Regions from separate parts of the Stenotrophomonas sp. TWI1149 genome, predicted to be linked through region 1. Evidence: riboswitches for the same ligand, from Rfam matches in the RefSeq annotation. Region 1 holds a riboswitch; the other holds the start of a gene.
The links. Region 1 has a riboswitch for thiamine pyrophosphate ahead of thiC (phosphomethylpyrimidine synthase ThiC). Riboswitches for the same ligand answer to the same signal wherever they lie in the genome.
Positions count from the first base shown of each region.

Region 1 (14,968 bases):
CCGGCACGCCTGATCGGCGTGGCCCATCGCTTCCTCCCGATGCCGCTGGCCCCGGAAGTGCTGCTCGAGGCCCTGACCAGCCTGGAAGAGCTGCGCGAGCTGCTCGACAGCGCGCGCCTGCGCAGCGCCATCGGCCGGATCGAGAAGCTGCCCTCCCCGCCGCATCTGTACCTGACCCTCACCCAGGCGCTGGAACACGACGACGACACCAACACCGCCGACGTGGCCAAGCTGGTCGCGGCCGACCCGGCCATCGCGGCCAAGGTGCTGCAGCTCTCCAACTCTGCCTTCTTCAACAATGGCCGGATCATCTCCGACCTGCGCACGGCGGTGACCCGCCTGGGGCTGTCGACGCTGCGCGACCTGGTACTGGCCAGCGAAGTGTTTTCCGCCCAGCCGCTGTCCGGGGCCGAGCGCAACTCACTGCAGCAGCGCGCGCTGCTGGCTTCGCGCCTGGCCGCCAAGCTGCTGCCCGACTCCAGCGCGGAACTCGGCGCCACCGCCGCCCTGCTGGCGGACATCGGCCTGCTGCTGCCGGGCGTGCGCAACGAGCGCACGCCGGACGACACGGCCGACGATCGCCCGGGCCACGCCGAGGCGGGTGCCTATCTGCTGGGACTGTGGGGCCTGCCGATGCCGATCATCGAGGCCGTCGCCTTCCACCTGCAGCCGCAGCGCTCGAACACCCGCAGTTTCTGGGTGACCGGCGCGGTGCACGTGGCACTGGCGCTGATCAATGGCGATCCGGTCGACGAGGAGTACCTGCAGCGCGCTGGCGTTCTGAACAAGCTGCCGCAGTGGCGCGATCACGCCAATGGACTGATGGGGTTGGTGGCCAGCGACGCCTGAGTGTGGGGTAAAGCGTTCAAAGGATGGCGCGCCCTGTGGCGCGCCATCGTCGTTTCAGCGCTGCGGACAGGCGTCCAGCACGCAGTCGCGCCACAGTGCCTCGCAATACGCCGGCAGATGCTGGCCCGACGCGATGCACTCCAGGCGCAGCTGTTCACAGTAGCGACCGCCCTGGCACACGATGAGGCCGGCCGATGCGCTGCCGGAAAGGGCGATGGTGCCGAGGAACACGGCGGCGAGCTTCTGAGCGAGCGTCATTTTCATATCGATCTCTCAATCGTCCACGATTGGACCAATTGACGGTATCAACTGCATTTCCGCTCGAAACGTGAGGCGGATCACCCTTCGCTGAAACTCAGATTTTCCTTACCCCACAATGCAAAGAGGGCGGACCTTGCGGTCCGCCCTCCTTTTTTTTGCACCAATGCTTCGATGGATCAGAAGCGCTGGGTGTACTTCATGTACAGGAAGCGACCGATGTCGAAGCCGCCGTAGTAGGCGAAGCTCGAGTTCGGCTGCGTGAACATGATCGGGCCCTGCTTGTCGAACAGGTTGTTCGCACCCAGCGCGATCGTGGCATCCCACGGCGCGTTGTAGCTGACCTGCAGGTCGTGGAACGTGTTCGAACCCGTCTTGCGCACCGGCATTGCATCGCCGTTGACGTAACGGTCCGGCAGGGTGCACGGACGTGCAGCGACGCAGTCTTCCTTCATGCCCGAGTAGTAACGGGCCATGTAGGAGACGCCGAAGTCGCCACGCGACCAGGTGATGCCGACGTTGGAACGGACGCGGAACAGGCCGGCGTCGCCAACCTTGCCTTCCATGACCGTGTTGCCTTCACCGTTCTGGGTTTCTTCGTCGTACTTGGACAGGTAGCTGGTCTGCCAATCGATGGCGAACTGACCGATCGACAGTTCCGGCAGGCGGTACTTGATGCCCAGGTCGTAGCCTTCGGTTTCCATGCGGCCCAGGTTGGCCAGGCCGTAGTTCATCGAGTTGATGTGACCATCGGCTGCACGGGTATGGCTGGCGCAACGCGATGCGTCACCGGCCACGTAGCACTCGCGCAGGATACGGTCGACGCTGTCAGCGATGATCATGTCGCTGATTTCGTACTTGTACCAATCCAGCGAGATGTCCAGGCCCTGCACCCAACGCGGGCTCCAGACCATGCCGAAGGTGGTGCTCTTCGAGGTTTCCGGCTTCAGGTTTTCGTTGGAGCCGGAGATGAACTGGTCCGGCGTCGCGCACGGGGTCGCGGTGCACGGGGTCAGGCCCTGGCCCACCTGGGTGTAACCCACCGGCACGCCAGCAGCAGAGCACGAAGCGTTGCCGTTGACGCTGCCCGGCGCGGTGATGCCGCACGGATCGGTGTACGACTCGAAGCTGCTGTTCAGGCCGCCGTACAGATCGTTGATCGACGGAGCACGGAAGCCCTGGGCGTAGGTACCACGCACCAGCAGTTCATCCAGCGGACGCCAGGTGAAGCCGAACTTGGAGTTGATGGTGTCGCCGAAGTTGCTGTAGTCCGAGTAACGGCTTGCAGCGTTCAACGTCAGTTCCTTGGCGAACGGCATATCCGACAGGATCGGCACGTTCAGTTCCAGATAGACCTCGTCCAGCTCGTACTTGCCCTGGGTGGTCTGAGCGCCCAGGCCGGTCGACTGACCCGACTGCGCGAACGCGTCCGGCGAGAAACGGCCTTCTTCTTCACGGTGCTCCACGCCCATCGCGATACCCACTTCGCCGGCCGGCAGCTCGAACAGCGAGCCGGACAGGTTGGCGGTGTAGCTGGTGGTCTTGGTGTAGCCGGTGTCGGTGAAGTACGGGAACAGGAAGGCCTGCGTGGCCGGATCGGCCAGCGAGCCCTGACCGGCCACGCCGTACGGCAGCAGCGGGTTCCACGGGCGGCAGCCGGAGACTGCATCACCCGGCGAGCCGCACTGCGCAACACCATTGCCGTCGATGTAGGAAGCACCCAGCGCCTGGCGAGCCGCGATCAGGCTCATGTCGCCATGGCCGGTCTTGGTCGATTCGTTGCGGTTCCACAGCGCGCCAACGTCCCAATCCCAGGTCTTGCCGCCGAACTCGAAGAAGCCGCTGACGGTCGGCGCAAAGCGCAGGGTCTTCAGCTGGCTTTCGGTGGTACGCGGCATTTCCCACAGGCGACGACGGAAGTCCAGGTCGGTGCCGGTCGGGTTGAACGCACTGTCAGCCGACAGCTGGGTGCCGAAGGCCTGCGACTGGTACGGGTAGCCGGCGATCTGCTGGTCCGTGGTGCGCTCGTTGTAGAGCACGTCCGCGTTGAAGGTGATCGAATCGGTCAGGTCGTAGTTGCCGTTGACGTACACGGACTTACGCTCGATACCGGTCTGAACCATCATCTGCTGGTTGGCATTGACGCGATCAGCAGAGGTTTCGGCGCGGTAGTCGGCACGATTGGTCGGGTCGCCACCTTCGCGCAGGGTGAACCAGCGCTGGTCGGCCGAACCGACGTAGCCCGGCTGGCCTTCTTCCAGGTCCGGCGTCAGGCAGGGCTCGCAGAACGCGCCGTTCTGGTTGATCGGGCTGTTGCCCGAGCCCGGGTAGTTCGGACCGGCATTGCCGTCACGGCTGAAGAAGCGATCGTTCGCCCAGACCGGATCGGCCTTGTAGTACTCGGCGGCCATGGTGATGCCACCACGCTCGCCTTCCGAACCCAGGGTGAAGGAGTACTGCTTGGTCGAACCGTCGCCCTTGCCGTACTGGCCGAAGTAGACGCTGGCTTCGCCGCCTTCCACGCGCTTGCGGGTGATCACGTTGACCACGCCGGCGATGGCGTCGGAGCCGTAGATCGACGAGGCGCCGTCCTTCAGGATCTCGATGCGCTCGATGGCGGCCATCGGGATCTGGCTCAGGTCCTGCAGACCCGAGGTGGATGCGCCCAGGCGCTTGCCATTCATCAGCACCAGCGTACGCTGCGCGCCGAGGTTGCGGATGTCGACGTAGTAGCCGCCCACGTCCTCGCCCGAGGCCAGCGATTCCGAACGCGAGATGGCCGGGGAACCGGCCGACGTCATGTTCTGCAGCACGTCGGCGACGGAGGTGTAACCCTGCTTTTCCAGGGCTTCACGGGTCATCGTCAGGATCGGCTGCTGGGTCTCCATGTTGGCGCCGCGGATGCGCGAGCCGGTGACCGAAATACGGTCCAGGTCAGTGGTGCCGGCAGCAGCTTCCTGCGCCGAGGCAAAGCTCGGCACGAGCGCGAGCGCAATGCCGGCGGGCAGAAGGCCCAGCCGCACTGCAGGAGTACGAAAATTCATTTATCTCTCCGAGGTACGTTAGTAGCGTGTTAAACCGCCTCGGAAAGTTACGATTGCGTTGCAGCTAATTATTTGCGTGATGCAACCAAAGACTTTGCCGACTCTGGCGACAGGTTCGCACCTGCCTCACGGTAGCGTGACGCGGACAACCCGAAACGGGCCCGAAACGCCCGTGCGAAGCTGCAACAGTTGTCAAACCCGCTGGCTGCGGCCACCTCGCCCACCATCATGTCGGTATCACGCAGGAGATCGGCTGCACGCTCCAGGCGCAGGCGCGCCGAGAGCGACTGCGGGCTCTCCGCGTACAGGCTCTGGAAGGTCTTGGACAGGTACCAGCTGGAGAAGTTGGTGAGCTCGGCCAGTTCACCGATGCGCACCACGCGGTGGCTGTTGCCCTCCAGATAGAGGCGCGCACGCTGCATGCGCCCGAACACCTGGCGCTTGCGGCTGCGCGAACGGCCCGGGCAACGCTGCACGCCGGTGGCCATGCCCTGCTGCAGCGCCGCCAGGTGCAGCAACGCCGGGCGCAGGCCCTGCATCGGCCGGTCGCTGGTCAGTGCGTCACGCCACAGGCGCATCGCCACGCGCATTTCGCCACGCGTCATCGTGCCGCGGCCCGCGTAGAGATTGCAGTCGGCCAGTTCGCCCAGCGCGCGCAGCGCATCCGGCGACAGGCTCAACCCGATGCACAGGCCATCACGCCCGGCCTGCACCATCGGTTTGGAGTCCTTCTCGAAGGCGATCCACTCACGTTGGCGCAGACGGAACTTGCCCTCCTTGGATTCCACCCATGCGCTGCCACGCACCTGCATCCAGACCGTGAACGTCGTGCCGGCGGTCTGCAGGCTGCCCAGCCGGGCAACGCCCAGGCAGTTCGGCAACGCGCCATCGTCGACGGCCTTGTCCAGGGAAAGAGATTGACCGCGATCGGCCAGGGAGAGCTGACGCATGACTGCACCGTGAGTTTGCCTTTGCTGGCGTGCAGTTTTGCCAAATCAGGCCACTCCCCTCAGGACGTCTTGGCGAGATTGATCCGAATTCGCCACGACAACCTCACGAAGAACTTACGAAGGATCTTTTCCCTTCATAAACAGCAGGTTGGAGAAGGCCGGGAAGAACGACGAGGTCGCTTCAGGCAGGCTCATGACCCCGATATCGGACCCATCGGCCACGGCAAGGGCCACATAGACCGCACTGCCGTCCGGACTTGCGCTGAATCCATTGCCGGTGCCCAGCCGATCCGCGTCCAGACAATGCGCGCCATCGCCGGAGGTCGCGCTGAGGCGGGCGAACACGGTGGCGCAGTCGGCGCGGTTGGAGAGGTAATCGATCTGCCCGGTGCCGGAGACCGTCCACGCGCGGTACCGCCACCGCGAGGGCTGGTCGCTGCGCACCTGGCGGATGCTCTGCGGCGTCAGCGCGGCATCGGCGGACCACAGGCCACTGGCCGACAGGCGGGTGAACAGCACGCGTTCGCCCGCCACGTCATAGCGCGCCTGGGAGACGCCCTCGATACTGCCGAGCAGGCGCCAGGGCGTGGCGGTGCGATCGAACAGCGACAGACGCATGCGTTCGTCGCGATCGCGCTCGACCACCAGCAGCTGTTCCGGCCGCTGCCCGTACAGGGCCTGCAGCGGCTGCGCCACCGGCACCGCCAGGCGCACGGTCTGCTCGTCGCGCGGGGAAACCTCGAAGATGGCCGGATTGGCGTGTTCATCACGCCCCAGCACCAGCAGATGGCGGGCATCGCGCGACCAGTCCGGAATCTGGCGGGTTTCCGGGCGCAGGCCTTCGATCGGCCGCAGCGATTCAGGCCGCTGCAGGTCCGCCCACCACAGCGCATAGCTGCCGGAGCGGTTGGAGCTGAAGACCAGCTGCCGGCCGTCCGGCGCGATCATCGGCTGTGCATCGCGCCCGCCCGAGGCGAACAGGCGTTCGGGCGCGCCCGGGCCGTCGGCGTTGATCGGCACTTTGAACAGCCCGAACTGCGCACGGCGGTGCATGAAGGCCAGCATGTTGTTGCTGCGCGACAACGCCGGCGCCTGCGCATCGTCGAGCCCCAGGTCGCGCAGCGTGCGCGTGCGCGTGTCCAGTTCATACAGGCGCGCTTCGCTGTCCACGCGGCGGCCGAACACGATGTGGCGGCTGTCGCTGCGCCAGGCCCAGCCGCGGATTTCGGCGGAATCATTGGTGAGCTGTTCCGGCGTTCCGCCCTCTGCCGGGATCCGCCACAGATCGCCGACCTGCGGATTGCGCACGAACACGATCCAGCGCCCGTCGGGCGAATAGCGCGGCGCGTATTCGAAGCTGTCCGCATCGATCGTGTAGTCGAGCGCGGTCCAGCTGCCGCTGGCGATGTTCAGCGTACGGATGCCGCGATGCGCGTACTTGCCCGATAGTGAGCCGAACAGCAGGCCGCGACCGTCCGGGGTCCAGTCGAAGCTGAGCAGCTCCGTGCCATCGCAGCGGGTGACATGACGCAGGGCACCGCCGGTGGCGCTGGCGATGATGACCTCGCAGCTGCCGTCCGGACCGAACCGCGCGAAGGCGATGTCGCGCCCGTTGGGCGACCAGTTCGGGAACCGGTCTGAATATGTGGCCGGCGTGTCCATCAGGACGCGTGCCGGCGCGTTCCCGGAGGTCTGCACCTTGATGACACTGCCCTGGCGTGCCGGCGTATCGGCCTCGTAGGCGACCTGCGAACCATCCGGGGACAGCGTGGGATACGTCTCGAAGCCCGAGGTGGCGGTGATCAGCCGGTACGGCCGCTGCGGGCTGCCGATCACCCGGGTGCCGTCCTCGATCGCGGCGTCCACGGCCGTCGTGGGCCGCTCGCGCTGTACCAGCAGGGCCGCCATGACCAGCAGCGCGATCAACATCGCCACGCCGATGGCGAGCAGGATGTAGCGCCGGGTGCGGCGCCACTGCCGACGCAGCGGGCCGTCAATGCGACGGCGCGACGGCGCGGTAGCCGGAGGCAGCAGCGTGGCGTCATCCAGCGCATCGGGGTCGACGCCGTCCACCGCCGCCAGGCCCCGCACTTCCTCGACCGCACTCACGGGGACGAGCAGGCGATAGCCGGTCTTGGCGATGGTTTCGATATAGGCCGTACCGGCCTCTTCGTCGGTGGCAAAGGCCTTGCGCAACTGGGTGACGGCCTGGGTCAGCACGTCGTTGGTGGGCAGCGTATCCGGCCAGACCTCGGCGAACAGTTCGTCGCGGGTCACCACGGCGCCCGGTGAGCGCATCAATGCCTTCAATACGCCGAGCGCCTTGGGCGTCAACCGGCGCGGGCGACGCACGCCCACCACCATCACTTCCCGCGAGGAAAGAATGACGGTGCAATCGCCGATTCGGACTACATCGGCTGACGTTCGCTCACTGTCGTTGATGATCATTCCGGTGACACGAGTGAATGCAGGACTACGGGAACGCAGCATTCATCACAATCGACAACGACCGAACGAACCGCCAGATTCCGCACAAGGCATCAGCGCAAAGCGCAAAAACACTGAAGCGCGCGAATACTAGCCTATGTGGGTTAACCGCACCTGTGCGTGCGGCCAACACCAGGCTCTCTCTCGCCGACGAATCCACATAAATTGATTCAGCATTCGCGCCTTCGGGCGCGAATTTTTTATGCGCGATTCAGCTTTGTATGCGGCGGATCATCGTGAGTCCGACCAGGCGCGAGACCACCAGCGCTACATACATCACGCCCGCGAACTGTTCCAGCATCACCAGCGCCCGTGCCTGCGCGTGAATCGGCACCACGTCGCTCAGTCCGACGCCGGACAGCAAGCTGAAGCTCAGATAAAGCAACTCCATCCAGGTGCGCAGTTCGCTCTCGCTGGTGGCCACGAAACTGCCCGGGTACCACTGCTGGCAGACCGCGAAAGCAAAGGCGAATGCCCAGGCCAGCAGCGTGAAGGTAGCCCCTGCGGCGAACAGCTCGTCACGGGTAACCTTGTGGTCCTGCAGCATGTAGGCGATCAGGCTGCCGGCGGTATAGAAGTACAGCAGGCATTCGAGCAGCTGGGCGGTAGTGACCAGCGCCGGGCGTCCCAACAGCGCGCCCGAGATCGAGAACACCACCGAGGGGATCGCCAGCACCAGCGCCACCCACATTCCCAACGGGCTGCGGCGTACCACCCACAGGGCCAGGCCGAGCACCGCGATCCCGAACGCACCGAACAGCGCGCGGCTTGCGCCGGCCTCGTCCATCGCCGGGTACAGCAGCACGCCCAGCAGCTGCACCGCCAGCAGCCACGCCGAGGGGTGCCGGCGCGCGATCGCCAACCATTTGGTGCTGCGTGCTATCGCCATCGTTGTCCCCACCCCTGCCTGGTCGCGCCGAGCTTAGCCGGAATCGCTGGGGCGCTGGATGATGGCCGGGGCAGCGCGCACCGCCCCGGCCGCCGCCTCACTCCTGGCGATACACCTCGGCGCCCAGATCGCGGAACTGGGCGGACTTCTCCGCCATGCCGGCTTCCAGCGCCTGGTGCGTATCCAACCCCTGCCCCGCCGCATAGTCGCGCACGTCCTGGGTGATCTTCATCGAGCAGAAGTGCGGGCCGCACATCGAGCAGAAATGGGCGAGCTTGTGCGCATCCTTGGGCAGCGTCTCGTCGTGGAATTCCTTGGCCTTCTCCGGATCCAGCCCAAGGTGGAACTGGTCCTCCCAGCGGAACTCGAAACGCGCCTTGCTCAATGCGTTGTCGCGCACCTGCGCGCCGGGATGGCCCTTGGCCAGATCCGAGGCGTGCGCGGCAATGCGGTAGGCCATGATGCCGTCGCGCACGTCCTGGCGGTTGGGCAGGCCGAGGTGTTCCTTCGGCGTCACGTAGCAGAGCATGGCGGTGCCGTACCAGCCGATCATCGCCGCGCCGATCGCGCTGGTGATGTGGTCGTAGCCCGGCGCGATATCCGTGGTCAGCGGGCCGAGGGTGTAGAACGGCGCTTCACCGCACTCGCGCAGCTGTTTGTCCATGTTCTCCTTGATCAGCTGCATCGGCACGTGGCCGGGCCCCTCGATCATGGTCTGCACATCATGCTTCCACGCGATCCTGGTCAGCTCGCCCAGGGTTTCCAGTTCGCCGAACTGCGCGGCATCGTTGGCATCGGCGATGCAGCCCGGGCGCAGCCCGTCGCCCAGCGAGAAGGTCACGTCGTAGGCCTTCATGATCTCGCAGATGTCCTCGAAGTGCGTGTAGAGGAAGTTCTCCTTGTGATGCGCCAGGCACCACTTGGCCATGATCGAGCCACCGCGCGAGACGATGCCGGTCACGCGCTTGGCGGTCAGCGGCACGTAGCGCAGCAGCACGCCGGCGTGGATGGTGAAGTAATCCACGCCCTGCTCGGCCTGCTCGATCAGGGTGTCGCGGAAGATCGCCCAGTTCAGTTCTTCGGCGCGGCCATCGACCTTCTCCAGGGCCTGGTAGATCGGCACGGTACCGATCGCCACCGGCGAGTTGCGCAGGATCCATTCGCGCGTTTCATGGATGTGCTTGCCGGTGGACAGGTCCATCACGGTGTCGCCGCCCCAGCGGATCGCCCAGACCAGCTTCTCCACTTCCTCGGCGATGCCGGAGGACACCGCGCTGTTGCCGATGTTGGCGTTGATCTTGGTGAGGAAGTTGCGGCCGATGATCATCGGCTCGCTTTCCGGGTGGTTGATGTTGTTGGGCAGCACCGCGCGGCCGCGGGCGATCTCGTCACGGACGAATTCGGGCGTGATGATCCTCGGGATCGAGGCGCCGAAGGACTCGCCGGGGTGCTGCTTCAGCAGCGCGGCATCGCGGATCGCCTCCAGGCGCTGGTTCTCGCGGATCGCCACGAACTCCATCTCCGGCGTGATGATGCCGCGGCGTGCGTAGTGCATCTGGGTGACGTTGGCGCCGGCCAACGCGCGTCGCGGTTGCAGGCGCGACGGGAACCGCACCGCATCGAGCCGGGCATCGGTTTCGCGCGAGCGGCCGAACGCGGAGCTCGGGCCCTCCAGCACTTCGGTATCGCCACGCTCGGCCACCCAGGCGGCGCGCAGTGCGGGCAGACCGACCGAAAGGTCGATGGCAACCGCCGGATCGGTATACGGGCCGGAGGTGTCGTAGACGGTGACCGGCGCATTCTCTTCGCCGCCGAACAAGGTGGGCGTGCGGGTCAGCGTGATCTCGCGCATCGGCACCTGCAGATCGCTGCGCGAGCCCTGCACGTGGATCTTGTGCGAGCCGGGGATCGGCCGGGTGACCGATTCGGAGAGTTGCTGGGCCTGTTGCTGCAGGGCGGAGAGCAGTGCGTTCATCGAGGCATCGTCCTAGGTTCAATCCCCGCACAGGGACTGTGCGGTTCTATGCGAGGGACTCGCATGGGAGGGACGAAACGGCGGCGCTCGACGGACGGATTGCGGGCGGTCTCCGGGCGCGGTGGCCCTACGGCGCAATGCATCTGCTGATGCGAAGCTTCCCTACGCCGGTATCAACCGGATCAGGTTCGAAGGGACTGTCTCAACCTTGGCCACTGGGCCGCGGTACCCCCGCTTCGGGGCGAATTAGACCACAAAGGCAAGCGCGAGGGGCACACGGGCGAAGACGCACGCTGGCGGGTATGGGTTTGATGTGAACAAAGCGCCGACACCCGATGCACTACCATGCTGCGGCGCGGTATGCGGTGCGATACCGGGGTGAAAAACCCCGGATCGTGCGCGTACCACGCACTGCTCGACGCCATTGACGTCCGTACTGACCGGCCTCGACCGGCTTGATCCGCCCCAGTCGTTGCCGCTGTGCCGCTGGAGATTGCAAGCCTCGGCTCGCCCCTACTGATCGGAGACACGCCTTCATGGTGTTCCGCATTTCCATCGCACTGGTTGCACTGCTGGTGCTGATCGCCGGCCTCGCGCCGGGCCCCTTCAACGAGGTCGTCCAGAGCGGCCTGTCCACCATCATCCGCAGCACCGGCTGGTTGTACCTGCTGGTGGTGTTCATCACCCTGTCGTTCCTGATGTACCTGGCCTTCGGCCGCTTCGGTTCACTGCGCATCGGCGGCGAAGATGCCGAACCCGATTTTTCCAATGCGAGCTGGATGTCGATGCTGTTCGCCGCGGGCATGGGCATCGGCCTGGTGTTCTGGGGCGCGGCCGAACCGATCTCGCACTTCGTGAAACCGCCGGAAGGGTTGGCGCCGCAGAGCATGGAGGCGGCACGCGCATCGATGCGCTATGCGTTCTTCCATTGGGGCCTGCATCCGTGGGCGATCTATGCCCTGATCGGCCTGGCGATGGCGTGGTTCCAGTTCAACCGCAATGGCCGCGGGCTGATCAGCGATCTGCTGCAGCCGATCATCGGCGCGCATCACCGTGGCTGGATGGGCACGGTCGTCAACGTCGCTGCGGTCGTCGCCACGGCGATCGGTGTGGCAACGACGCTGGGCTTCGGCACGATCCAGATCGCCGCCGGCCTCGAGCGCGTGTTCGGCATCCAGGCCTCGGTGCCGGTGCAGCTGACCATCATCGCGGTGGCGTTCGTGCTGTACATGGCCTCCACCACCAGCGGTGTCCACCGCGGCATCAAGTGGCTGTCCAACTTCAATCTCGGCCTGGCGGCATTGCTGCTGGCGCTGATCCTGGTGCTGGGACCGACCGGCTTCATCTTCGACACCTTCACCACGACGATCGGTTCGTACCTCAATTCGCTGGTGACGATGAGCCTGCGGATGTCACCGTTCTCGGGCAGTACCTGGGTGGCGGACTGGACGATCTTCTACTGGGCCTGGTGGATCGCGTGGGCGCCGTTCGTGGGCTCGTTCATCGCGCGCGTGTCGCGAGGGCGCAGCATCCGCGAGTTCGTGCTGGGCGTGGTGATCGCACCGAGCGTGCTGGGCTTCCTGTGGTTCTCGGTATTCGGCGGCACGGCGCTGTGGTCGCAGATCTTCGGCCACGTGGACCTGGCGCAGGCGCTGGGCAATGGCTATGAGACGGTGTTGTTCACGATGTTCGACAGCCTGCCGATGCCGACGGTGTTGTCGGTGATCGCGCTGGTACTGCTGATGATCTTCTTCGTGACCTCGGCCGATTCGGCGGTGCTGGTGCTGGCGACGATGTCGACGGAGGAGGCCGGCGATCCGCCGTTGGCGCGCCGGATGGTGTGGGGCGTGGCGATTGCGTTGATCGCGGGCGTGCTGTTGTTGGCCGGCGGACTCAATGCGCTGCAGGGGATGATCACGATCGCGGCGTTGCCGTTCGCGTTGTTGATGCTGGCGGTGATGTGGTCGTTGTACCGGGTGCTGGACATGGAGCATGCGTTGCAGCGGCGCCGCGCGCAGCGTGCGCGGCGGTTGATGGACGAGTGGATCGAGCGGGAGATCGCGGCGCAGGAAGAGACGCGCGATGAGGCGGCTCGGGCGCCTTAGGGTGTTCGGGTTGGTCGCTTGGAGCGGCGCGCTTCCCGGGCTATCGGTGGGCGGGCCGGGACGGGTGGGTTGGCGGGACACTCCGTGAATCCGTCCATGGAGGCTCATGTCGCGCCATCCATGGCGCTCATGGTCCCGACAACCCACCCGCCCCGTCCCGCTCACGGTTTCAAGGTGGTGTCGGGGAGAGCCGCCGGGCGAAGCTCGGCGCAGCAGCGTGCATCTGACGCCTTGGATCCTGGTTGAGGCAAAGCAGCCACGCATGGCGTGGCCCTACGTCGGATCATTTGTCCGGGAAGAGCAGCCACGCATGGCGTGGCTCTACGTCGGATCATTGCCTGGGAAGAGCAGCCACGCATGGCGTGGCTCTACGCCGGATCATTGCCTGGGAAGAGCAGCCACGCATGGCGTGGCTCTACCGCTTCGGCCGTGTGCGCTTTTGCCATGCGCACCGACCCACTTTGGGTGGGTCGGCCTGGGTGGGTTGGCGGGACCATGAGCCGCATGGATGCGGCGACATGAGCCTCCATGGATGGATTCACGGCGTGTCCCGCAAACCCACCCAGGCCGGCCCACTACCCGCACCCCCGAACGCGCCCTGCTCTACGCTTCTGCCCTGCGCACTGCTCTACGCTTCTGCCCTGCGCACTGCCCTGCGCACTGCCCTGCGCTTCTGCCGACCGACCAGCGGCCGGCGCTACGGAGCACTAGATGAATCAGTACCCCGCCGCCTGCCCATCCTTCCGGCTCTCCGAAGCGCCGTAGTACACCCCGGTCTCCGGATCACGCAGGATCGCCTGATACCCACCGTACGGACCATCCGCGAACACCACCCGGTGGCCCTTGCGCATCAGCGCGCGCACCGTCTCATACGGGAAGCCCGTTTCCAGATTCACCTCGCCCCCGTCGCTCATCGCCGTCGCCTGCCCGGTCGGCTCCGTCGACCCCTCGTGCTGGATGCGCGGCGCATCACCCGCTTCCTGCAGATTCATCCCGAAATCGACCATGTTCATCACGATCTGCGCATGCCCCTGCGGCTGCATCGCACCACCCATCACCCCGAAGCTCATCCACGGCTTGCCCTCCTTGGTGACGAAACCCGGGATGATCGTCTGGAACGGCCGCTTGCCCGGAGCGTACCCATTCGGGTGATCCTTCTGCAGCACGAACATCTCGCCGCGGTCCTGCAGGATGAAGCCCAGGCCCGGGGGCGCCATGCCGCTGCCCATGCCGCGGTAATTGGACTGGATCAGCGAGACCATCATGCCGTCCGCATCGGCGACCGTCAGGTAGATCGTATCGCCCTCCTTCAGCTGCTTCGGCGTGCCCGGCTGCACTTCGCTCAGGGCCTTGTCCATCGAAATCAGTTTGCGGCGCTCGGCGGCGTAACCCTTGGAAATCAGTCTGTCGACCGGCGCCGGATGGAAGGCCGGGTCGGTGTAGAAGCGCGCGCGGTCGGCGAAGGCCAGCTTCTTGGCCTCCACGAACAGATGCACATGTTCGGGTGAACCGAAGGGAATCGTCGAGAAGTCGTAGCCTTCCAGCACGTTGAGGATCTGCAGCGCGGCGATGCCCTGGCTGTTCGGCGGCAGCTCCCACACATCGTAGCCGCGGTAATTGCTGCTCACCGGCTCGACCCACTCGCCGTGATGGCTGGCCAGGTCGTCGTAGCTCAGGTAACCGCCGTTGGCCTTGAAGTAGGTACCGATGGTGCGGGCGATGTCACCCTTGTAGAAGGCGTCGCGGCCGCCCTGGGCAATCTGCTCGAGGGTGTGCGCCAGGTTCGGGTTCTTCCACAGCTCGCCCTTGCGCGGGGCATGGCCATCGATCGTGAACTGCTCGGTGAAGCCGGGATACCTGGACAGCCGCGGGACCGAGCGGTCCCAGTAGTAGGCGATGACCTCGGCGACCGGATGGCCTTCGCGGGCGTAGCGGATCGCCGGGGCGAGGTTGTCGGCCATCGGCTTGCGGCCGAAGCGTTCGTGCAGGGCGAACCAGCCGTCGACCGCGCCGGGCACCGAGACCGGCAGCGGACCCGTGGCCGGGATCTCCTTGAGCCCGCGGCGCTGGAACTCGGCCAGGGTCAGCGACTTCGGCGAGCGGCCCGAGCCGTTGTAACCGTAGAGTTTCTGCGTCCTGGGGTCCCACACGATCGCGAACAGGTCGCCGCCGACGCCGTTGCCGGTCGGCTCCATCAAGCCGAGCGCGGCATTGGCGGCGATCGCGGCATCGACCGCCGAGCCGCCGGACTTCATCACGTCCAGCGCGATCTGGGTGGCCAGCGGCTGGGAGGTGGCGGCCATCGCGTGCGGGGCGATCACCTCCGAGCGGGTGGCGAAGGTGTGGCCGGTGATCCGGTCGGCGGCGAACGCGGCGGCGGCGGGCAACGTACACAGGACGGCGGCGGCGAG
Region 1 covers NZ_JBDJLB010000005.1:36,510-51,477, forward strand. The annotation lists gene ABE424_RS07195 (HDOD domain-containing protein) at 1-849, shown strand, start outside; gene ABE424_RS07200 (hypothetical protein) at 904-1,107, opposite strand; gene ABE424_RS07205 (TonB-dependent receptor) at 1,287-4,151, opposite strand; gene ABE424_RS07210 (helix-turn-helix transcriptional regulator) at 4,220-5,101, opposite strand; gene ABE424_RS07215 (winged helix-turn-helix domain-containing protein) at 5,216-7,549, opposite strand; gene ABE424_RS07220 (ion channel) at 7,800-8,477, opposite strand; gene thiC (phosphomethylpyrimidine synthase ThiC) at 8,575-10,452, opposite strand; TPP riboswitch at 10,594-10,695, opposite strand; gene ABE424_RS07230 (BCCT family transporter) at 10,989-12,557, shown strand; gene ggt (gamma-glutamyltransferase) at 13,274-14,968, opposite strand, start outside.

Region 2 (14,968 bases), on a different contig from region 1:
AGGCCCTTGACGACGATGCGATCGCCGCGCTGCAGGCCCTGCTCGATGACCCGCAGCCCATCCACTACCGGGCCAAGTTCGACCGGTCGGTATTCGGTCGTATCCCCCTTCCCCACCACCAGCACGTACCGGTGGCCCTGATCGGTGCTGATCGACTGATCCGACACCAGTACCCGGTCCTTCGACGGACCCGCCTCCAGTCTTACCTTGGCGAACAGGCCGGGGGTGAGCTGGCCATCGGGGTTGTCGATCACCGCGCGCACGCGCACCGTCCCCGTCCCGCGATCGGCTGCGTTGGAGAGGAAATCGAGTCGCCCCTCGCGGCTGTAGTCCTTGTCGGTGACCAGCGCCACCGCGACCTTGGCGGCTGCCGGACCGGCCGCGGCGTCCTGCGTCCGGCCCGCGGCCAGTGAGCGCAGATAGGTGCGCTCGTCCACGTCGAAATAGACGTGGAGCGGGTTGATCGACACGATCGTGGTGAGCGGCGTCACCCCAGCTGCAACGAAGTTGCCTTCAGTGACCAGTACCTGCCCTACCCGGCCGCTGATCGGGGACGTGACGTGGGTGAAGCCCAGGTCCAGTTTCGCGGCATCCAGCGCCGCCTTGGCCGCGTCCACCTGTGCCTTGCCGGCATTCAACGCCGCCGTGGCCGAGTCCAGCCGGTTGCGGGCCACGATCTTCTGGGCGAACAGCTGCTCGGCGCGTGCGTGGTCGGCCTGGGCGAGCGCCGAGGCCGCTTGGGCTTCGCGCAGACGCGCGGCAGCCGCATCGCGTGCGGCCTGGAACGGTCGCGGGTCGATGTGGAAGAGCGCCTTGCCCTTCTCCACGAAACTTCCCTCCGGCACGCTGACCTGCTGGATGTAGCCGGCGACGCGCGGGCGCAGTTCCACCTGCTTGACCGCCGTCAGCGAGCCGGTGAATTCGGCGAAGGGCGTTACCGGGCGGACGATGACCTCGGCGACCGGCACACCGGGCGGCTGGGTGGAGCCCGCGCCGGGCGCGGTCTGCCTGCATCCAGCGAGGGCGAGTGCGGCGCCGATCGCCAGGGTCATCAAGGTGGTGCGCGTGAGTGTCATCGTTGTGCCTTTCGCGACTGCGGTTGGGTGTCTGGATTGCTGAACCGGAACGGCTCCGGCGACCGTTGTCCGGCATGACACGCTGGGAAGGTCAAGCGGTTTCCGAGTGCGCAACCTGCTGCGCGGATGGCCACGCCAAACCGCAGGCATGGCGATGCCGCCTGGGCTGCGCTCAGGCAGGCCGGGCACGGGGGGCAGTCGTCAGGGTGTCGGGGCGTGGAGCAGCAGTCCTGCCCGGCTCAGTCCGGCCATGGGCGGGTGCAGGCCGACGCAAGCGCGGCGGCAGCGACGCCGCTACGGGGTTCTAGCCCCGGGGCCGACCGTACATGTCCTGCCCGGTGAGTTCATTGACCTCACGCAGAAGCGCTTCGGTGGCGGCGTAGGTGGTGCTGGCGTCCATTCGTCGGCTCGCCATGTCCATGCACTCGGAGCGGAGCGTTGCGGTCAGTTCGAAAAGCGCAGACAGCACGGCCTGGTTGTCAGGCATATCACGCAAGGCCGCCTTGCCAACGGCATAGGCCTGCGCATGGTCGCCGGACTGGACGTGCGTTCTTATGCGATGCGATGCGTTACTCACAACCGACTCCGTGATACCCGGCATGCTCCTATTCTATGGTGCTTGTTCGGCATCCGTCATGCGTCGTGACGTCCTCACTCAGTTGGCGTACCGCGGTCGAAATGGCATTCGCGGGAACCCTGATTGCGCCGCCGATTCCAAGGGAAACGAACCATGGACTTCATTGGTCACCTCTTCAGCGCGCTGTTCGACTCGCTTGGCCAGGCTGGCAGCCGAAGGGCCTGGATATGCCTGGCCGTTTGCGTCCTCGTGATTGTTGTCTCGTGCGCGTGGATGCTTTCTGGGCAAGGATAGAGACGGATCCACCACGGTCACGCCGTCGGCACGGTTCCACCATCGATCGTGTGCTCCGTCCCGGAAATAGCCGCCGCCCGTGGCGAGACGAGGAAGGCGATGAGGTCGGCTACTTCCTCCGGTCTGGCGGGCCGTCCGAGCGGGATGCCGCCCAGTTGCTGCATGACCAACTGCTTGCCGCCCTCCTGGTCGGTGCCCGCCTGTGCGGCGACACGCTCGACCAGTGCGATGGCAGCCTCCGTCTCGATCCACCCCGGCGATACGCGCACCACGCGCACGCCCTTGGGTGTGACTTCCTTTGACAACGCCTTGCTGTACGTCGACAGCGCGGCCTTGGCAGCGGCGTAAGCCGTCGTGGCGTCGGGCAGCGGTAATTCATGCTGGATCGACGTCACATGCAGGATCACCCCCGCCCCCTGGGCGATCATCGCCGGCAGCAGCGCGCGGTCCAGGCGCACCGCGGACATCAGGTTGAGATCGAGTTCCTTCATCCATTCGGCGTCGTCCAGCATGGCAAATCCGCCCGCGGGGGCAGACGAGCCGCCCGCCACGTTGATCAGGATATCGATCCCGCCGAGGTAGCGTAGTGCCGCATCCGCTGCATGACGGGCACCTTCGGCCGTGGAGAGGTCTGCGGCGACGTAATGGACGGCCTTGCTCCCGCTTGGCGGCAGCGATCGCGCCGTCGCCACGATCCGGGCCTCAAGCCGGGCCAGGAGGTCGACGACGGCGGCACCGACGCCGCGCGTTCCACCGGTAACCACTACCCGCGTGCCGGCCAACTGGAGATCGAAGTTCACGGCGCGATCTCCAGCGTGGCGATCCTGTCCTGCTTGAGGGTGAAGGTGTAGCGCAGATCCACCGGGCTGCCGGGGAAGTCGCCCGAGACGTGACTGGTCACGACATAGATACCCCCGTTCTTTTCCAGCGTGCGGGGCGTGGTGGTGTAGCGGTAGCGGGTCGAGGCAGCCGCCTTCCAGGCCTCGATCGCGGCGCGTCCCACGTGGGTCTTCCCTTCGTCCAGCACGCGTCCGTCGGGGGTGAAGCAGCGTGCGACTGCGTGGGCATCCGTGAGGTCGGCAGCAAAGTAGGCCGTGATCGGCTCGGGCAGGGTCAGGTCGTTCATCGGCGTGCTCCATCGGGTTGATGGGCCTAGCGTGAGCCGTGCCGATAAATAAGAGAATCACCTATTATCGAACCAGGCTATGCAGGAATCAGAACACAATGCGCGGTGCCGAATTTGCGGAGCTCAAGGCCTTCGTGGCGGTCGTGGAACGGGGCAGCTTCGCCCGCGCGGCCGATCACCTCGGGCTGTCGCGATCCGCCCTCAGTCAGATCATTCGCCAGCTGGAGTCACGGCTGGGCGTTCGGCTGTTGAACCGGACCACGCGCAGCGTCTCGGCGACGGAGACGGGGCGAAGCCTGCATGAACGGATCGCCCCGATGTTCCGCGACATGGAGGACGCGGTCGCGCAGGCGGTCGCCGCCCACGCACGTGCTGCGGGCACCTTGAGGATCAACACGCTCAGCATGGGCGCTCGGAAGGTGATCGCCCCCCGGCTCGGACGATTTGCAGCAGCGCATCCGGACGTCGTGCTCGATATCGTGATCGACGATGGCCTGACCGACATCGCCGGTGAAGGGTTCGATGCGGGCATCCGCGTGGGGGGCCGCCTGCAGAAGGACATGGTCGCCGTCCGGCTCACACCGGACGTGCAGTTGTTGGCCGTGGCGTCGCCCGACTATCTGGCCCGACACGGCGAACCGCGATCACCCGCGGATCTGGATCGTCATGCCTGCATCAACTGGCGATTTCCGGGCAGCGGCAAAGTGGCCGGCTGGGACTTCAGGAACGGCACGCAGGCTGTCGATTTTTTTGGCGAAGGCGCGGTGATCGCCAATCACCAGGACATCGTGGTTCCCGCGGCGCTGCAGGGGCTTGGCATTTTCTATGCGTACGACGACGAAGGAATCGCAGACGCGCTGGCGGATGGGCGGCTCAAACGCGTCCTCGCCGATTGGTCGCCTACCGTGCCTGGCCTGTACCTCTATTACTCCAGCCGGCGCCACCTGCTGCCCGCATTGCGCGCCTTCATTGATTGCCTGCTGGATCGGGATCGTTGAGGCACGGCCAAGCGGATGCCTCAACGCGCGGCTGCTGCCTGCCGGCCAGCCGTCAGCGCCAGCCGCGGTCATGGTGGCGACGGTCCTGGTTCCAGCGGCGCTGGTCATGACGGCGGTCGTGGCGGCTGCTGCGCTCGTAACGGTGGTCGCGGTCATAGCGGCGATCACGGTCGTAGCGATAGTCGCGTTCGCGGCGATCCTTGGTGGTCACGTTGCCGATCGCACCGCCCGCCACTGCGCCACCTGCGGTCATCAGCGGATCGCCGTTGGAGAGCACGTGCCCGGCGACGCCACCCACTACGGCACCCACCAGCGTGTTCTTGTCCTTGCGCGACATCGCATCGGCATTGCCTGCGGCGGTCACGCCAGCGGTCAGGGCCAACGCCAGGGCCAGGCCACGGAAGCTGAAAGCGGTCGAGGTAAGCATCGTTGGATCCTTTGAGTGGAACGGTGTTGAATCGAATCTGGTGGCCGAAGATTGCCGGAACATTGCGCACCCGCAGATGAACCTCCCCCTGTTCAGTTTGGCGAAAGTACAGCTTTCCCCTCGCGCCGATCTGCGATGGCTTCACGCCGGCATTTGCTATCGTGCCCTCCGTCAGTCCGACCTACCCTGGAACCCCATGCCCCGAACGCCCTCCCCTGCTCGCTCCGCATCCAAGATCAACGCCAGCCTCGCAGCGCAGGTCGCGCGATCGGGCATGGATGAGCAGGCACTGCTGAAGGCCGCTACCCGGGAGGCCTACGAGCGCGTCACCGTGCTGCTGAGCACGAGCTTCGCTGACTTCACTCCGGAGCAGCAGCGCAGGATTCAGGCACTGGTGGGAACCGAAGGCCCGGCCAGGCGTGAAAAGCCCGCCAAGGCCGCCAAAGAAGATCTGCCACCGCGTTTCTGGTTGCCGCACAGCGGCGCCACCTGGTCCGGCCGCGGCCGGGTGCCCAATGCGTTCCTGTCCTGGGAAGGCACCGTGGCGCATACCGAATGGAAGAAGACCCACCCGGATCAGCGTTTTCCTGCCTATCCGGGCTGAGGCGATCATTGATGCAGCAGACCGTCATCCCCCAGCTGCGCATGACCGATGCCACGGTCAGCGTGCCCTTCTACCAGCGCTTGGGGTTTGCAATCGACTGGGAACACCGGTTCGCCCCGGACATGCCGCTGTTCGTGCAGATCAGCCGTGAGGGCCAATCGTTGTTCCTGAGCGAGCATGCCGGCGACTGCGCGCCTGGCGGCGCCGTCTATTTCCACGTCCCGGACGTGGATGCACTGCACGCTGCGTTTGTCGCGGCCGGAGCGCCGGTGTTCCGACCGCCGGCGGACGTGCCCTGGGGCGGGCGCGAGATGATGGTGGTCGATCCGGACCACAACCGGCTGCGGTTTGCGACGCAGGGCGACTGATCGAAGCGACTATGATGGTCGCCATTGAACGAAGCAGTGGTTGCAGATGAGTCGCGGAATCAAGATGCGCAAGGCGGTGGGCACGCACGGCACCCTGCACCGGGTGGGCGACCTGCAGAAGCGCCATGACGCGCAGCAGACCCTGCCGACCCTGTTGTGCGATGGCTGCAACGTGCCGGTGCGGTTCGTCCCCGAGCACAGCAGGTCCGGCGTGGAGCGTGCCCCGCCGCTCCTGGTCCCCGCCTACATCGCGTTGCAGAAAGGAACCGAACATCTTCCCGGCTGCCGCTACAACGCGCCCGGTCATCTGCAGGTCCTCCTTGCAGGCGGAGCCGATCCCGAGTTCCTGCCCACACTGGATGATGGGAAGCATGAGCTTCGCTTGTTGGTCCTCCAGCAGGCCCTGAAACGCGGCAGCGCGGGGCCGACGCTTCTCCCGGCAGACGCACCGCTCGACGGTTACCTGCGCACCCTCACCGACCTGCTCACGCTGCAGGCGATGTGCGAGGACGACACGCTGCTGGCCGCGCAGCTGACCCTGCGCCTGGGCAAGAAGCGGGTGGATTGGACGAATTTCGTCTACCGGCAGGACCGCTACGACGCGGCATGGGAACGGCTTGGCTCAGCATCCAGCGAGCTGCCGATGGCGCTGCTTGGGACCGTGCGGTCACATCGCACGCCGCAGCCCGGTGACCCCCATGGGGTCACCTTCCTCAACTGTGCCCCGAAGTATCAGCACACCGGCGTGACCGACCGCCGGGATTTCTACGAAGTCAGCGTCGGGCACCCCGATGCCGCGTGGCTGAAGTCCTTCCCGGTGGGCGCGGAGATCGTGATGGTCGGGCTTTGGCGCCAAGGCAGGAGCAGCACCACCTCCCGGCCGCATCCGACCGATCCGCGCCGCACGATCACCAGCGTCACCCACAAGCTGGCCCTGCGGCCGCTTGTTGCCGGACAATTGGCCTTGGTGGAATAACGCGGTCTGTGGGTGCCTGCATGGCGGCCAGACCTACGCGATGTTTGACCCCGCTATAAGGAGATAGCCGCAGATGAAGGACACACAGTACTGGTTTGTCGCGCGTTCCAATGGCTGGGGATGGGGACTTCCCTGCGCCTGGCAGGGATGGGTCGTCTACACCGTCGCATTCGCGCTGCTGATGGCCAGCCCATTCGTGTTCTCGCCATTCAAGGAACCCGTGGCGTTCCAAGTGTGCACCTGGACTGTCGTTATAGCGCTGGTGCTGATCTGTTGGAAGAAAGGGGAACCGCCCAGCTGGCGCTGACAATACGTGGGAGCGCAAACGTATCCTAATATTTCAAATGCGAATGGGTCGTGATACGATTGTTAAGAGTTGTTGAAATTTCCCACACGGACGTCCCCAAGCCATCGCCAGCGGACCCCTCTTTTCCAGGAGTACTGCGTCGATGTTGCACCCGTCCCCCCGTTCCCGTCGTTCCGTTGCCACGCTGACTGTGGCCATTGGTCTCGCCCTGGCGAGTCAGGCACATGCGGATGCAGCGGCAGACGCCGCCTCGCCCCGCCAGATGGACACCGTCGTGGTCACCGCCACCGGCGCCCAGCAGTGGATCAAGGACGCCCCGGCCAGCATCAGCGTGATCACCCGCGAGGAGATCGAACGCAAGCCGGTCAGCAGCATCGGCCAGCTGCTGAGCACGGTTCCCGGCGTGACCGGTGGTTATGCACTGTCCGGCGCGCAGTCCAAGATCCGCCTGCGCGGCCTGCCCGAGCAGTACACGCTGATCCTCATCGACGGCCGCCGGCAGGGCAATTCCTCCGGCGTGAATTACCGCGATGACCTGGGCCCGCAGGATCTGAACTGGCTCTCGCCGGACATGATCGAGCGCATCGAAGTGGTGCGCGGGCCGATGTCCTCGCTGTACGGTTCCGACGCCATGGGCGGCGTGATCAACATCATCACCCGCAAGATCGCCGACGAATGGGGTGGCTCGGTCACCTTCAACTACAGCAAGCCCGATTCCCCCACCCGCGGTGATACCACCCAGATGGGCGCGTTGTTCAGTGGCCCGCTGACCGAGAACCTGGGCCTGCGCGTCGGTGCCAATGTCACCAACCGCGAATCGGATACCGGCCGTCGACAGACGCCTGGCAACAAGGCCGAGAACGCCAACGCGCTGCTCAACTGGCGCATCAATGACGACCACACCGTGGGTTTCGAGGCATCGCGCGGCGAACAGCGCAACAGTGGCGCCGGTGACGTCGGTGCCTGGGGCCTGTCCAAGCTGGTGCAGACCGGCTACGTGGTCATGCACGATGGTCGTTACGGCGATGCCGCCACGTCCAAGACGACGCTGGTGCAGAACGATTACGAAGACAAGGGCAGCGCCGTCGGCAACCACTCCAAGGAGACGGTGTTCGATACCGCGTTCACCCGCAGCTTTCATTGGGGCTTCGAGCAGAGCCTGAACGTGGGCGGGCAGTGGAAGCGCGAAGAGCTGAAGAACAGCGACACCATCGGCACCGTACCGGTGACCTGGACCGGCACCGGCCGCATCAGTCCGGTCAGCGAAGCCGATTCCTGGGCGCTGTTCGCCGAAGATCACATCACCCTGCACGAGCGTTTCATCCTCACGGTGGGCCTGCGCTGGGACAACACCGACAACTACGACGACAACCTGAGCCCGCGCGTCTACGGCGTGTGGCACCCGTCCGATGACTGGACCGTGCGCGGCGGTGTATCGCAGGGCTTCCGTGCGCCCACGCTGAAGCAGGGCACGGCCGGTGCGGCGACGCAGTCCGGTGGCAACGGCTGCACCGCCCTGACCGCCGAAGGCTGGACCAACCGCTCGGTCAGCGCCGATGGCACCACCGGTTGCTACATGGCCGGCAATCCGAACCTGGAACCGGAAACCAGCACCAACTACGAGCTGGGCGTCGGCTTCGACAAGAACGGCTGGTCGGCGTCGGCCACCTACTTCCTGACCGATTTCGATGACAAGATCCAGCAGGTTCCGCTGCGCGAGATTCCGGGCCAGACCACCAGCTTCGTCAACGGATTCTGGTGGACCGTTGCGCAGAACATCCAGAAGGCCCGCACCCGCGGCGTCGAAGCCAGCGTCACCGTGCCCCTGCATGAGCGACTGAACTGGATCACCAATGCCACGCGCATGCTGGAATCGAAGAACCGCACCACCGGCGCCAGCCTGCTGGTGGTGCCCAAGCTGACCGCCAATACCTCGCTGGACTGGCAGGTCACCGATGCCTGGTCGCTCAACCTGAGCGCGCAGCACATCGGCGAGCAGCTGGTGTCCTCCACCAGTGCCACGTTCGCCAAGGCGTACACCACCTGGGACCTGGTCACCGGCTACGACGTCAACGAGCACCTGACCGTCCGTGCAGGCGTGCTCAACCTGGGCGATGTCTCCACCATCGAAGAAGGCAACAACTACGACGGCGGTGCCCGCACCTTCTTCGTGGGTGCCACGGCGCGGTTCTGACCGCGCCGGGTCGAGTGCAGACCTGAGGTGACGAAGGGCGGCGCGGACTTATCCGCGTCGCCCTTCCACGTTGTGAAGCAGCGCGTCGTTGCGCGCCACCGTCCATGCCCGCAACCCCATCACGGCCAGGCCGACGAACACCAGATACAGCACGGCGGTCACGTGCAGTGACTTGACCATGTACATGCCGACGTAGACGACGTCCACCAGGATCCACAGCCACCACGCCGCCGTGTGCCGGCGCGCCTGCCACCACTGGGCGACCAGGCTCAGTGCCGCCAGCATCGCATCCAGCCACGGCAGCGCCGCATCGGTGTAGAAGTGCATCGCCGCGCCAAGCGCGATACCGAAGGCCACGCCGATGCCCAGGTCCCGCCACAACGCGCGCCGCGCCAGCGGCAGGATCGCAACCCTGCCATCGTCTTCGACCTGGCCGCGCCAGCGCACCCAGCCGTAGACCAGGAAGCCGCCGAACACGATCTGCAGCAGCGTGTCCGAATACAGCCTGGCCTCCACGAACACCAGCGCGTACAGCGCGACCGACACCAGTCCGACCGGCCAGGCCAACGGCACCCGGCGCGTCATCAGCCACACCCCGAGCATGCTGACAGCGGCCGCCGACCATTCCAGGATCGCCGGGTTCATAGCGCGAAGGTCACCGACAACCGGGCCTGGCGCGGCGCGCCCGGGAACAGGTAGTAGTCACCCGAGCTGCTGCCGGTATCGCGCCAGTAGAAGCGGTTGAACAGATTGTCCACCGAAAGGTTCCAGGTCACCGGGTGCTCGCCCACCTGATGCTTGAAGCGCAGGCCGGCATCGAACACGCTGTAGGCCGGCGCGCTCACGCGGCCATCGGCCGTGGCCACGTTGGACGCGGCGTAGCGCCAGCCACCGGTCACCCCGAGTCCGGCCACGAACGGCAGCTGGTACTCCGCGTGCACCGTCGCGCGGGTCTTCGGCACGTTGATCAGCTGGTGGCCCTCATAGTCCGGCGTGCCGGCATCGCGTGCACGGGCGCGCAGGAAACTGGCGCTGGCGGTCATCGACAGGCGCTCGCTGAGCTGCCCCTGCGCGGTGAGCTCCAGCCCGGTGTGGGTCTGCTGCCCTTCTTCGACGAAGGTGTAGCCCGCATCGCTGCCGTCCGGCTTGGCGTACTGGAACGGCTGCGAGGTGCGGAACAGTGCCGCGCCGAGGGTCAGCGCGTCGCCGGGGACGAACTTGACGCCCACTTCGACCTGGCGCGACAGCACCGCGGGCAGGAACGTGCCTTCGTTGGACGTCCAGAACGGGGCCTCCTGGCCGAGCGAGATGCCGCGCACGTAGCTGACGTAGGCGTTGACCTCATCGGTGGCCTTCCAGACCAGCGCGGTCTGCGGCAGGAAGCGCGACAGGCGGCTGTGGCGCTCGGGCGTGCCGCGCTTGTCGTAGGCCCGCTCGTCCAGGCGCACGAAACGGCCCCCGGCCAGCCACTGCCAATCGCCCAAGCTCATGCGGTCCAGCGCGAAGACCGCCGTCTGCGCGCTGTCCAGGCGACGCGCGGATGCACCGGGCATCAATGGCGACGGGACGAACTGCGGCACCTGTGCGTCGTGGATGTTGGCGGTGCCCACGTACTCGTTGACGTTGCGGCGCTTGTCCACGGTGCGCTCGAAACGATCCGCGCCAATGCTCAGTGCGTGACTGACGGCACCCGTGTCGAACGCACCCCGCAGCTCGCCACGGAACTCCAGGTTGCGGCGGGTGTCGTCCGGACTGCGGTAATCGTAGATGTCGTAGTCGCCGTTGGGCGCGAAGTAGTTGCCCGGCACGCTGCCATCGGCACATCCGGCGGCGTAGTAGCAGCCATAGGCGAAGGCGACGTTGTCGTCGATCACCGAGCGGCTGTAGCTGGCCGACACGCGCGACTGCCAGCGCGGGCTGAAATCGTAGGTGTGCAAGGCGGTCAGGTTGGTGCTGTCGATCCCGACCGGCCGCTGCCAGGCTTGATAACCCAGCATGTGCTTGCGGTCCACGCCGCGCGGCAGCTCGGTGGCGCCCAGCAGCTGATAGCCCGAGGCCGAGCGCTGCGCGCTGGTCTGGTAGTTGGCATCCACTTCCAGCTTGCCGCGTTCGCCGATCAGCCAGTCGGTGGCCAGCGAGTAGAAATTGCGGCGGCCATCGGCATGGTCGATATAGGAATCGCTGTCTTCCCAGGCCGCATTGAAGCGCACGCCGAAACGCGGCGACAACCAATGGCCGAGATCCACCGCGGTATAGCGCGAGCCTTCCGAGTCGGTGCCGAGGGTGACGTTGCGGACCTCGGCCGGGCGCTTGCCCACGTAATTGACGATGCCGCCGGGCGCCATGACGCCTGCGGCGAGACCCGCCTCGCCCTTGAGTATCTCCACTGACTGGATGTTCTCCAGTGCCAGGCGCTGCTCGCCGGTGATGGCCAGCCCATTGAAGCGGTAGCCGGTGCCGGTATCCAGCGGGAAGCCGCGGATCGCGATGTTCTGGTAGTAGCCGACCGGGGCGTAGCTGTCGCCCAGCGAGGCATCATTGCTGGCCAGCTCGGACAGCGTACGGACCTGGCGGCTGTCCAGCAGGTCGCGGTCCAGCACGTTCACCGAGGCCGGGGTGCTCTTCCAGTCACCGGCGCCGAAGCTGCTGGTCTGCGTGGCGGTGACCGCCGGCTGATGTGCCTGCACGCGCACCGCAGCCAGTTCGGTCGGCGAGCGCTCGGGCGCATCCGCGGGTTCGTTGGCATGGAGAGGCAGCGCGGCGCAGAGGGCGGCGGACAACAGCGTGGGGCGGAAGCAGCGGTTCATTCGATTCGTCATCAGCGAGGGGAGACGAAGCGAAGGCGCGCACGCGCACCGACCCATCACGGCGGTATGCCTGCTGCTCAAAGCTCCCTACGCCGGTGCAAACCGGATCAGGTTCCAAGGGACTCTCTCAGCCTGGTTTCGCCAGGCACCCCCGCTTCTGCGACTATTTCACTACAAACCGTACGGATTTGCGAGCCTGCCCTCAGGCGGCGGCGTGCAGCGCCTTCAGCAGGCCCTGGCCTGCGGCGGTGCTGAACCAGTCAGCATGCCCCAGCAGGAAGGTGTGGTACGCCACGTCCGCATTGGCCGGCGAGTGGGTCACACCTTCGAAGTACTCCACCTCCGAGAGCGCGAAATCCAGCTGCACGACCGGCAGCAGATCTGCCAGCAGGTGCACGCGCTCGGCCGACAGCGGCACGATCTCGCGATAGCCCGCGAGCAGCGCCAGTGCGATATCCACGCGCACGGCCTCCTGCTCCAGCGCCAGCCAGGCGATGGCATTGCGTTCGATGGCCGTGGCCAGATCGAACAAGGCACTGGTCGGTGAGGCCAGGCCGACATCGAGCACGGTCGCGACCACGGACGTATCGCCGTGCGGGCGCCACAGCAGGTTGGAGACATGCCAGTCGTTGTGCGCCCACAGGCGCGGTTCGGCCTGCAGCCGGGCGGCCAGCCCCGCATGCCACGGCAGCACCGAACGCTGCAGATCGGCCTGCCAGTCCTGCCGTGCCAGATAGGCCGCCAGGCCGGGGCGATCAGCGAGACCGGCCTGGAGGGCGGCGACGGGATCGGCGGCGCGGATCAGATCGTCGCGCGCGACCAGCAGGTGCGTGCTGCGCTGGGGTGCGCGGTAGCTGGCCGACGCGCGATGCAGCGTCGCCAGCATCCGTCCCGCCTCGCGTGCCTGCGCGGCATCGGTCAGCAGCGTCCAGGACGGCGTGTCGCGGTACAGGTCGTGGCCACGGCCCACGCTATGCAGCTCATAGGTCCACCCCTCGTGCTCGACCGCGGTTGCACCGTCGCGGTCACGCAGCACCTCGACCACGGGCACGCCGTGCCCGGCCAGGTGCTGCAGGAAGCGATGCTCCTCGGCCAGTCCCACGGTCGTGCGGACGCTGCCGTGGTGGCGCTTGACGAACACCCTGCCGCCCCGGCTTTCCACGATGGCGGCGGCGGACAGCGGCCGCGGGCTGTGCCAGATCAGCTGGCACTCCCCGTCCAGCTGGGCGAAGCGCCCGCGCAGCCAGGCGATCTCGCGATCAGTGATGGCGGGCCAATCGGCCGCCACCTCATCGTTGTTGAGGCCTTGGACGCGGTGGGTGCTGTTGCTCATGGGATAACGGGTCGATGACGGCGAGAAAGCACGCTGTCACCAGACAGTGGGCGCGGCGAGGATACCAAGCCGGGCCCGGCAAGGGGGAGCAGCGGCCGTCGGTCAGGGCGTGCCGTTGCCCTGCTTCGCTGCGGCCGGCTTGGCCGGCAGCAACCGCGGCTGCCCCGCATACCAGTCGCGGGCCCCGGCCAGGTGCCACTTGCGCTGCTCGCCCTGCAGCTCGATGCCGGCCCCGAGCACGCCCCAGCGCAGATAGAGATCACCCCGGCGTTTGGCGTGACTCAGATCCAACCGCGCCTGCAGGGACAACCGCTCGTTCTCGGCCTGCAGGTCCTCCACGATCAGCTCGCCACTGCGCCAGCGCAGCTGGCCGCTGGCCTGCACTTCGCCCGAGTCCAGCATGCCGAGCACCCAGCGCGGGTATTCACTGCGCTGGGCGAACACGCCGAGCAGGGGCCCGGCATCGCGCAGGCGCAGGTCGGCCAGCCCATCGACCTGGAACGGCGCGGCCGCATCGATGTGGCCGCTGCGGATCGCGACCTTGCCCCACCAGCGTCCATCGCTCTTCTCATCGCCCACGTGGATGTTGCGCAGGTCCACCGTGGTGCCACCGAGGTCGAACTGGCGGCTGTCGAAATCCGCTCGCTGCAGGCGCGCCTGCAGCTGGGCATCGCCGCGCATCGCGATGCCGGCCACGCTCAGACGGGCGCCGGTGCCGCGCAGATCGGCCCTGCCCTTGCCGACCCGGCCGGACGCATCCAGCGACACATCCCCGCTGAGCAATCCCGTGCCGCCGAGCAGGCGCACGTTGTCGTTGCCGAGATACCGGTTGTAGGCCGTCAGGTCCGGCACGCGGGCATCGGTGAAGCGCAACTGCGCGCGCATGCCGTCACTCAACTGCTTCAGGCGCGCGTCCCCCTGCAGGGTGAGCGCGAGCTCGCGCCCATCGAACAACAGCGCTTTGGGCGCGTTGGTCGGCGCGGCCTGGAACCGCGGAATCTGCACCTTCAGCTCGGCCTGCGCCGGCGTGCCTTCGACAATCCGGCCCTGTGCCTGGGCATCGCCACGCATGCGGACGCCGGCCACTTCGGCCACGGCCGCCACCTGCGGAATATCCACCTTGCTGCCCGGTGCCAACTCACCCTCGGCCAGCAGCACGTCGGCCTTCAGCAGGCCACCGCCGTCCAGATGGAACCAGGGCTTTTTCACGAACAGGTCGCTGATCCAGTTCAGCGACTGGAACTGCCACGCGCCCTGCACCCTGCCGGACAGTCGCGGCAGCAGCTCGGCCGGCGCCTGGAACGGTATCTTCCGGCCGGTCACGCGGACATCGGCGTTGATCTCGCTGCCCGTCTCCGGGTCGCGCGGCAGCCGCGCCTGCACCCGCATGTCCTGCGCCACGTCCAGCTGCAGGGACAGCAGGCCACGGTCGTCGGCGTGCACGCCGGCATGCAGCGGCAGACGCCAGACCAGACGGCTGCCGGGTCGCAGCGCACCGTCTTCCAGGGTCACATCCGCCGTGAGCCGCGCATTGGAGACCGCGCTGCCAACCTTGACGTGCGGGCCGCCGGTGTCGATGCGCAGGCCCTGGCTGCGGGCGTCGATCTGCAGCTGTGCCCAGGTGATGCCGAGTTTCTGCAGCCCCGGCGCGTCGTCACGATAGTGGCGCGGGAAGTGGAAGCGCGCGGCGATATGCGCATCGTCCAGGACGTTGACCCCGTCGAAGCTGACCTGGGCATCGTCGAAGCCTGCCGTGGAATCGAACAGCTCCGAAGGGCCGCCCTTGAGCTGCTTGAGGAAACCGACCGTGCCGTGGCCCTGGCCGACCACCAGCAGCGTGCCGAAACGGCCGCTGCGGATGGTGTCGCTGTGGATGGCATC
Region 2 covers NZ_JBDJLB010000003.1:146,048-161,015, forward strand. The annotation lists gene ABE424_RS04570 (efflux RND transporter periplasmic adaptor subunit) at 1-1,076, opposite strand, end outside; gene ABE424_RS04575 (hypothetical protein) at 1,381-1,653, opposite strand; gene ABE424_RS04580 (SDR family oxidoreductase) at 1,965-2,747, opposite strand; gene ABE424_RS04585 (nuclear transport factor 2 family protein) at 2,744-3,073, opposite strand; gene ABE424_RS04590 (LysR family transcriptional regulator) at 3,172-4,071, shown strand; gene ABE424_RS04595 (glycine zipper 2TM domain-containing protein) at 4,124-4,498, opposite strand; gene ABE424_RS04600 (H-NS family nucleoid-associated regulatory protein) at 4,575-5,102, shown strand; gene ABE424_RS04605 (VOC family protein) at 5,114-5,470, shown strand; gene ABE424_RS04610 (hypothetical protein) at 5,517-6,446, shown strand; gene ABE424_RS04615 (hypothetical protein) at 6,520-6,753, shown strand; gene ABE424_RS04620 (TonB-dependent receptor) at 6,896-8,947, shown strand; gene pnuC (nicotinamide riboside transporter PnuC) at 8,996-9,592, opposite strand; gene ABE424_RS04630 (TonB-dependent siderophore receptor) at 9,589-11,754, opposite strand; TPP riboswitch at 11,822-11,917, opposite strand; gene ABE424_RS04635 (phosphotransferase) at 11,957-13,087, opposite strand; gene ABE424_RS04640 (hypothetical protein) at 13,190-14,968, opposite strand, start outside.
Region 2: linked by a shared signal. The riboswitch ahead of ABE424_RS04630 (TonB-dependent siderophore receptor) and the one ahead of thiC (phosphomethylpyrimidine synthase ThiC) in region 1 are both predicted to bind thiamine pyrophosphate.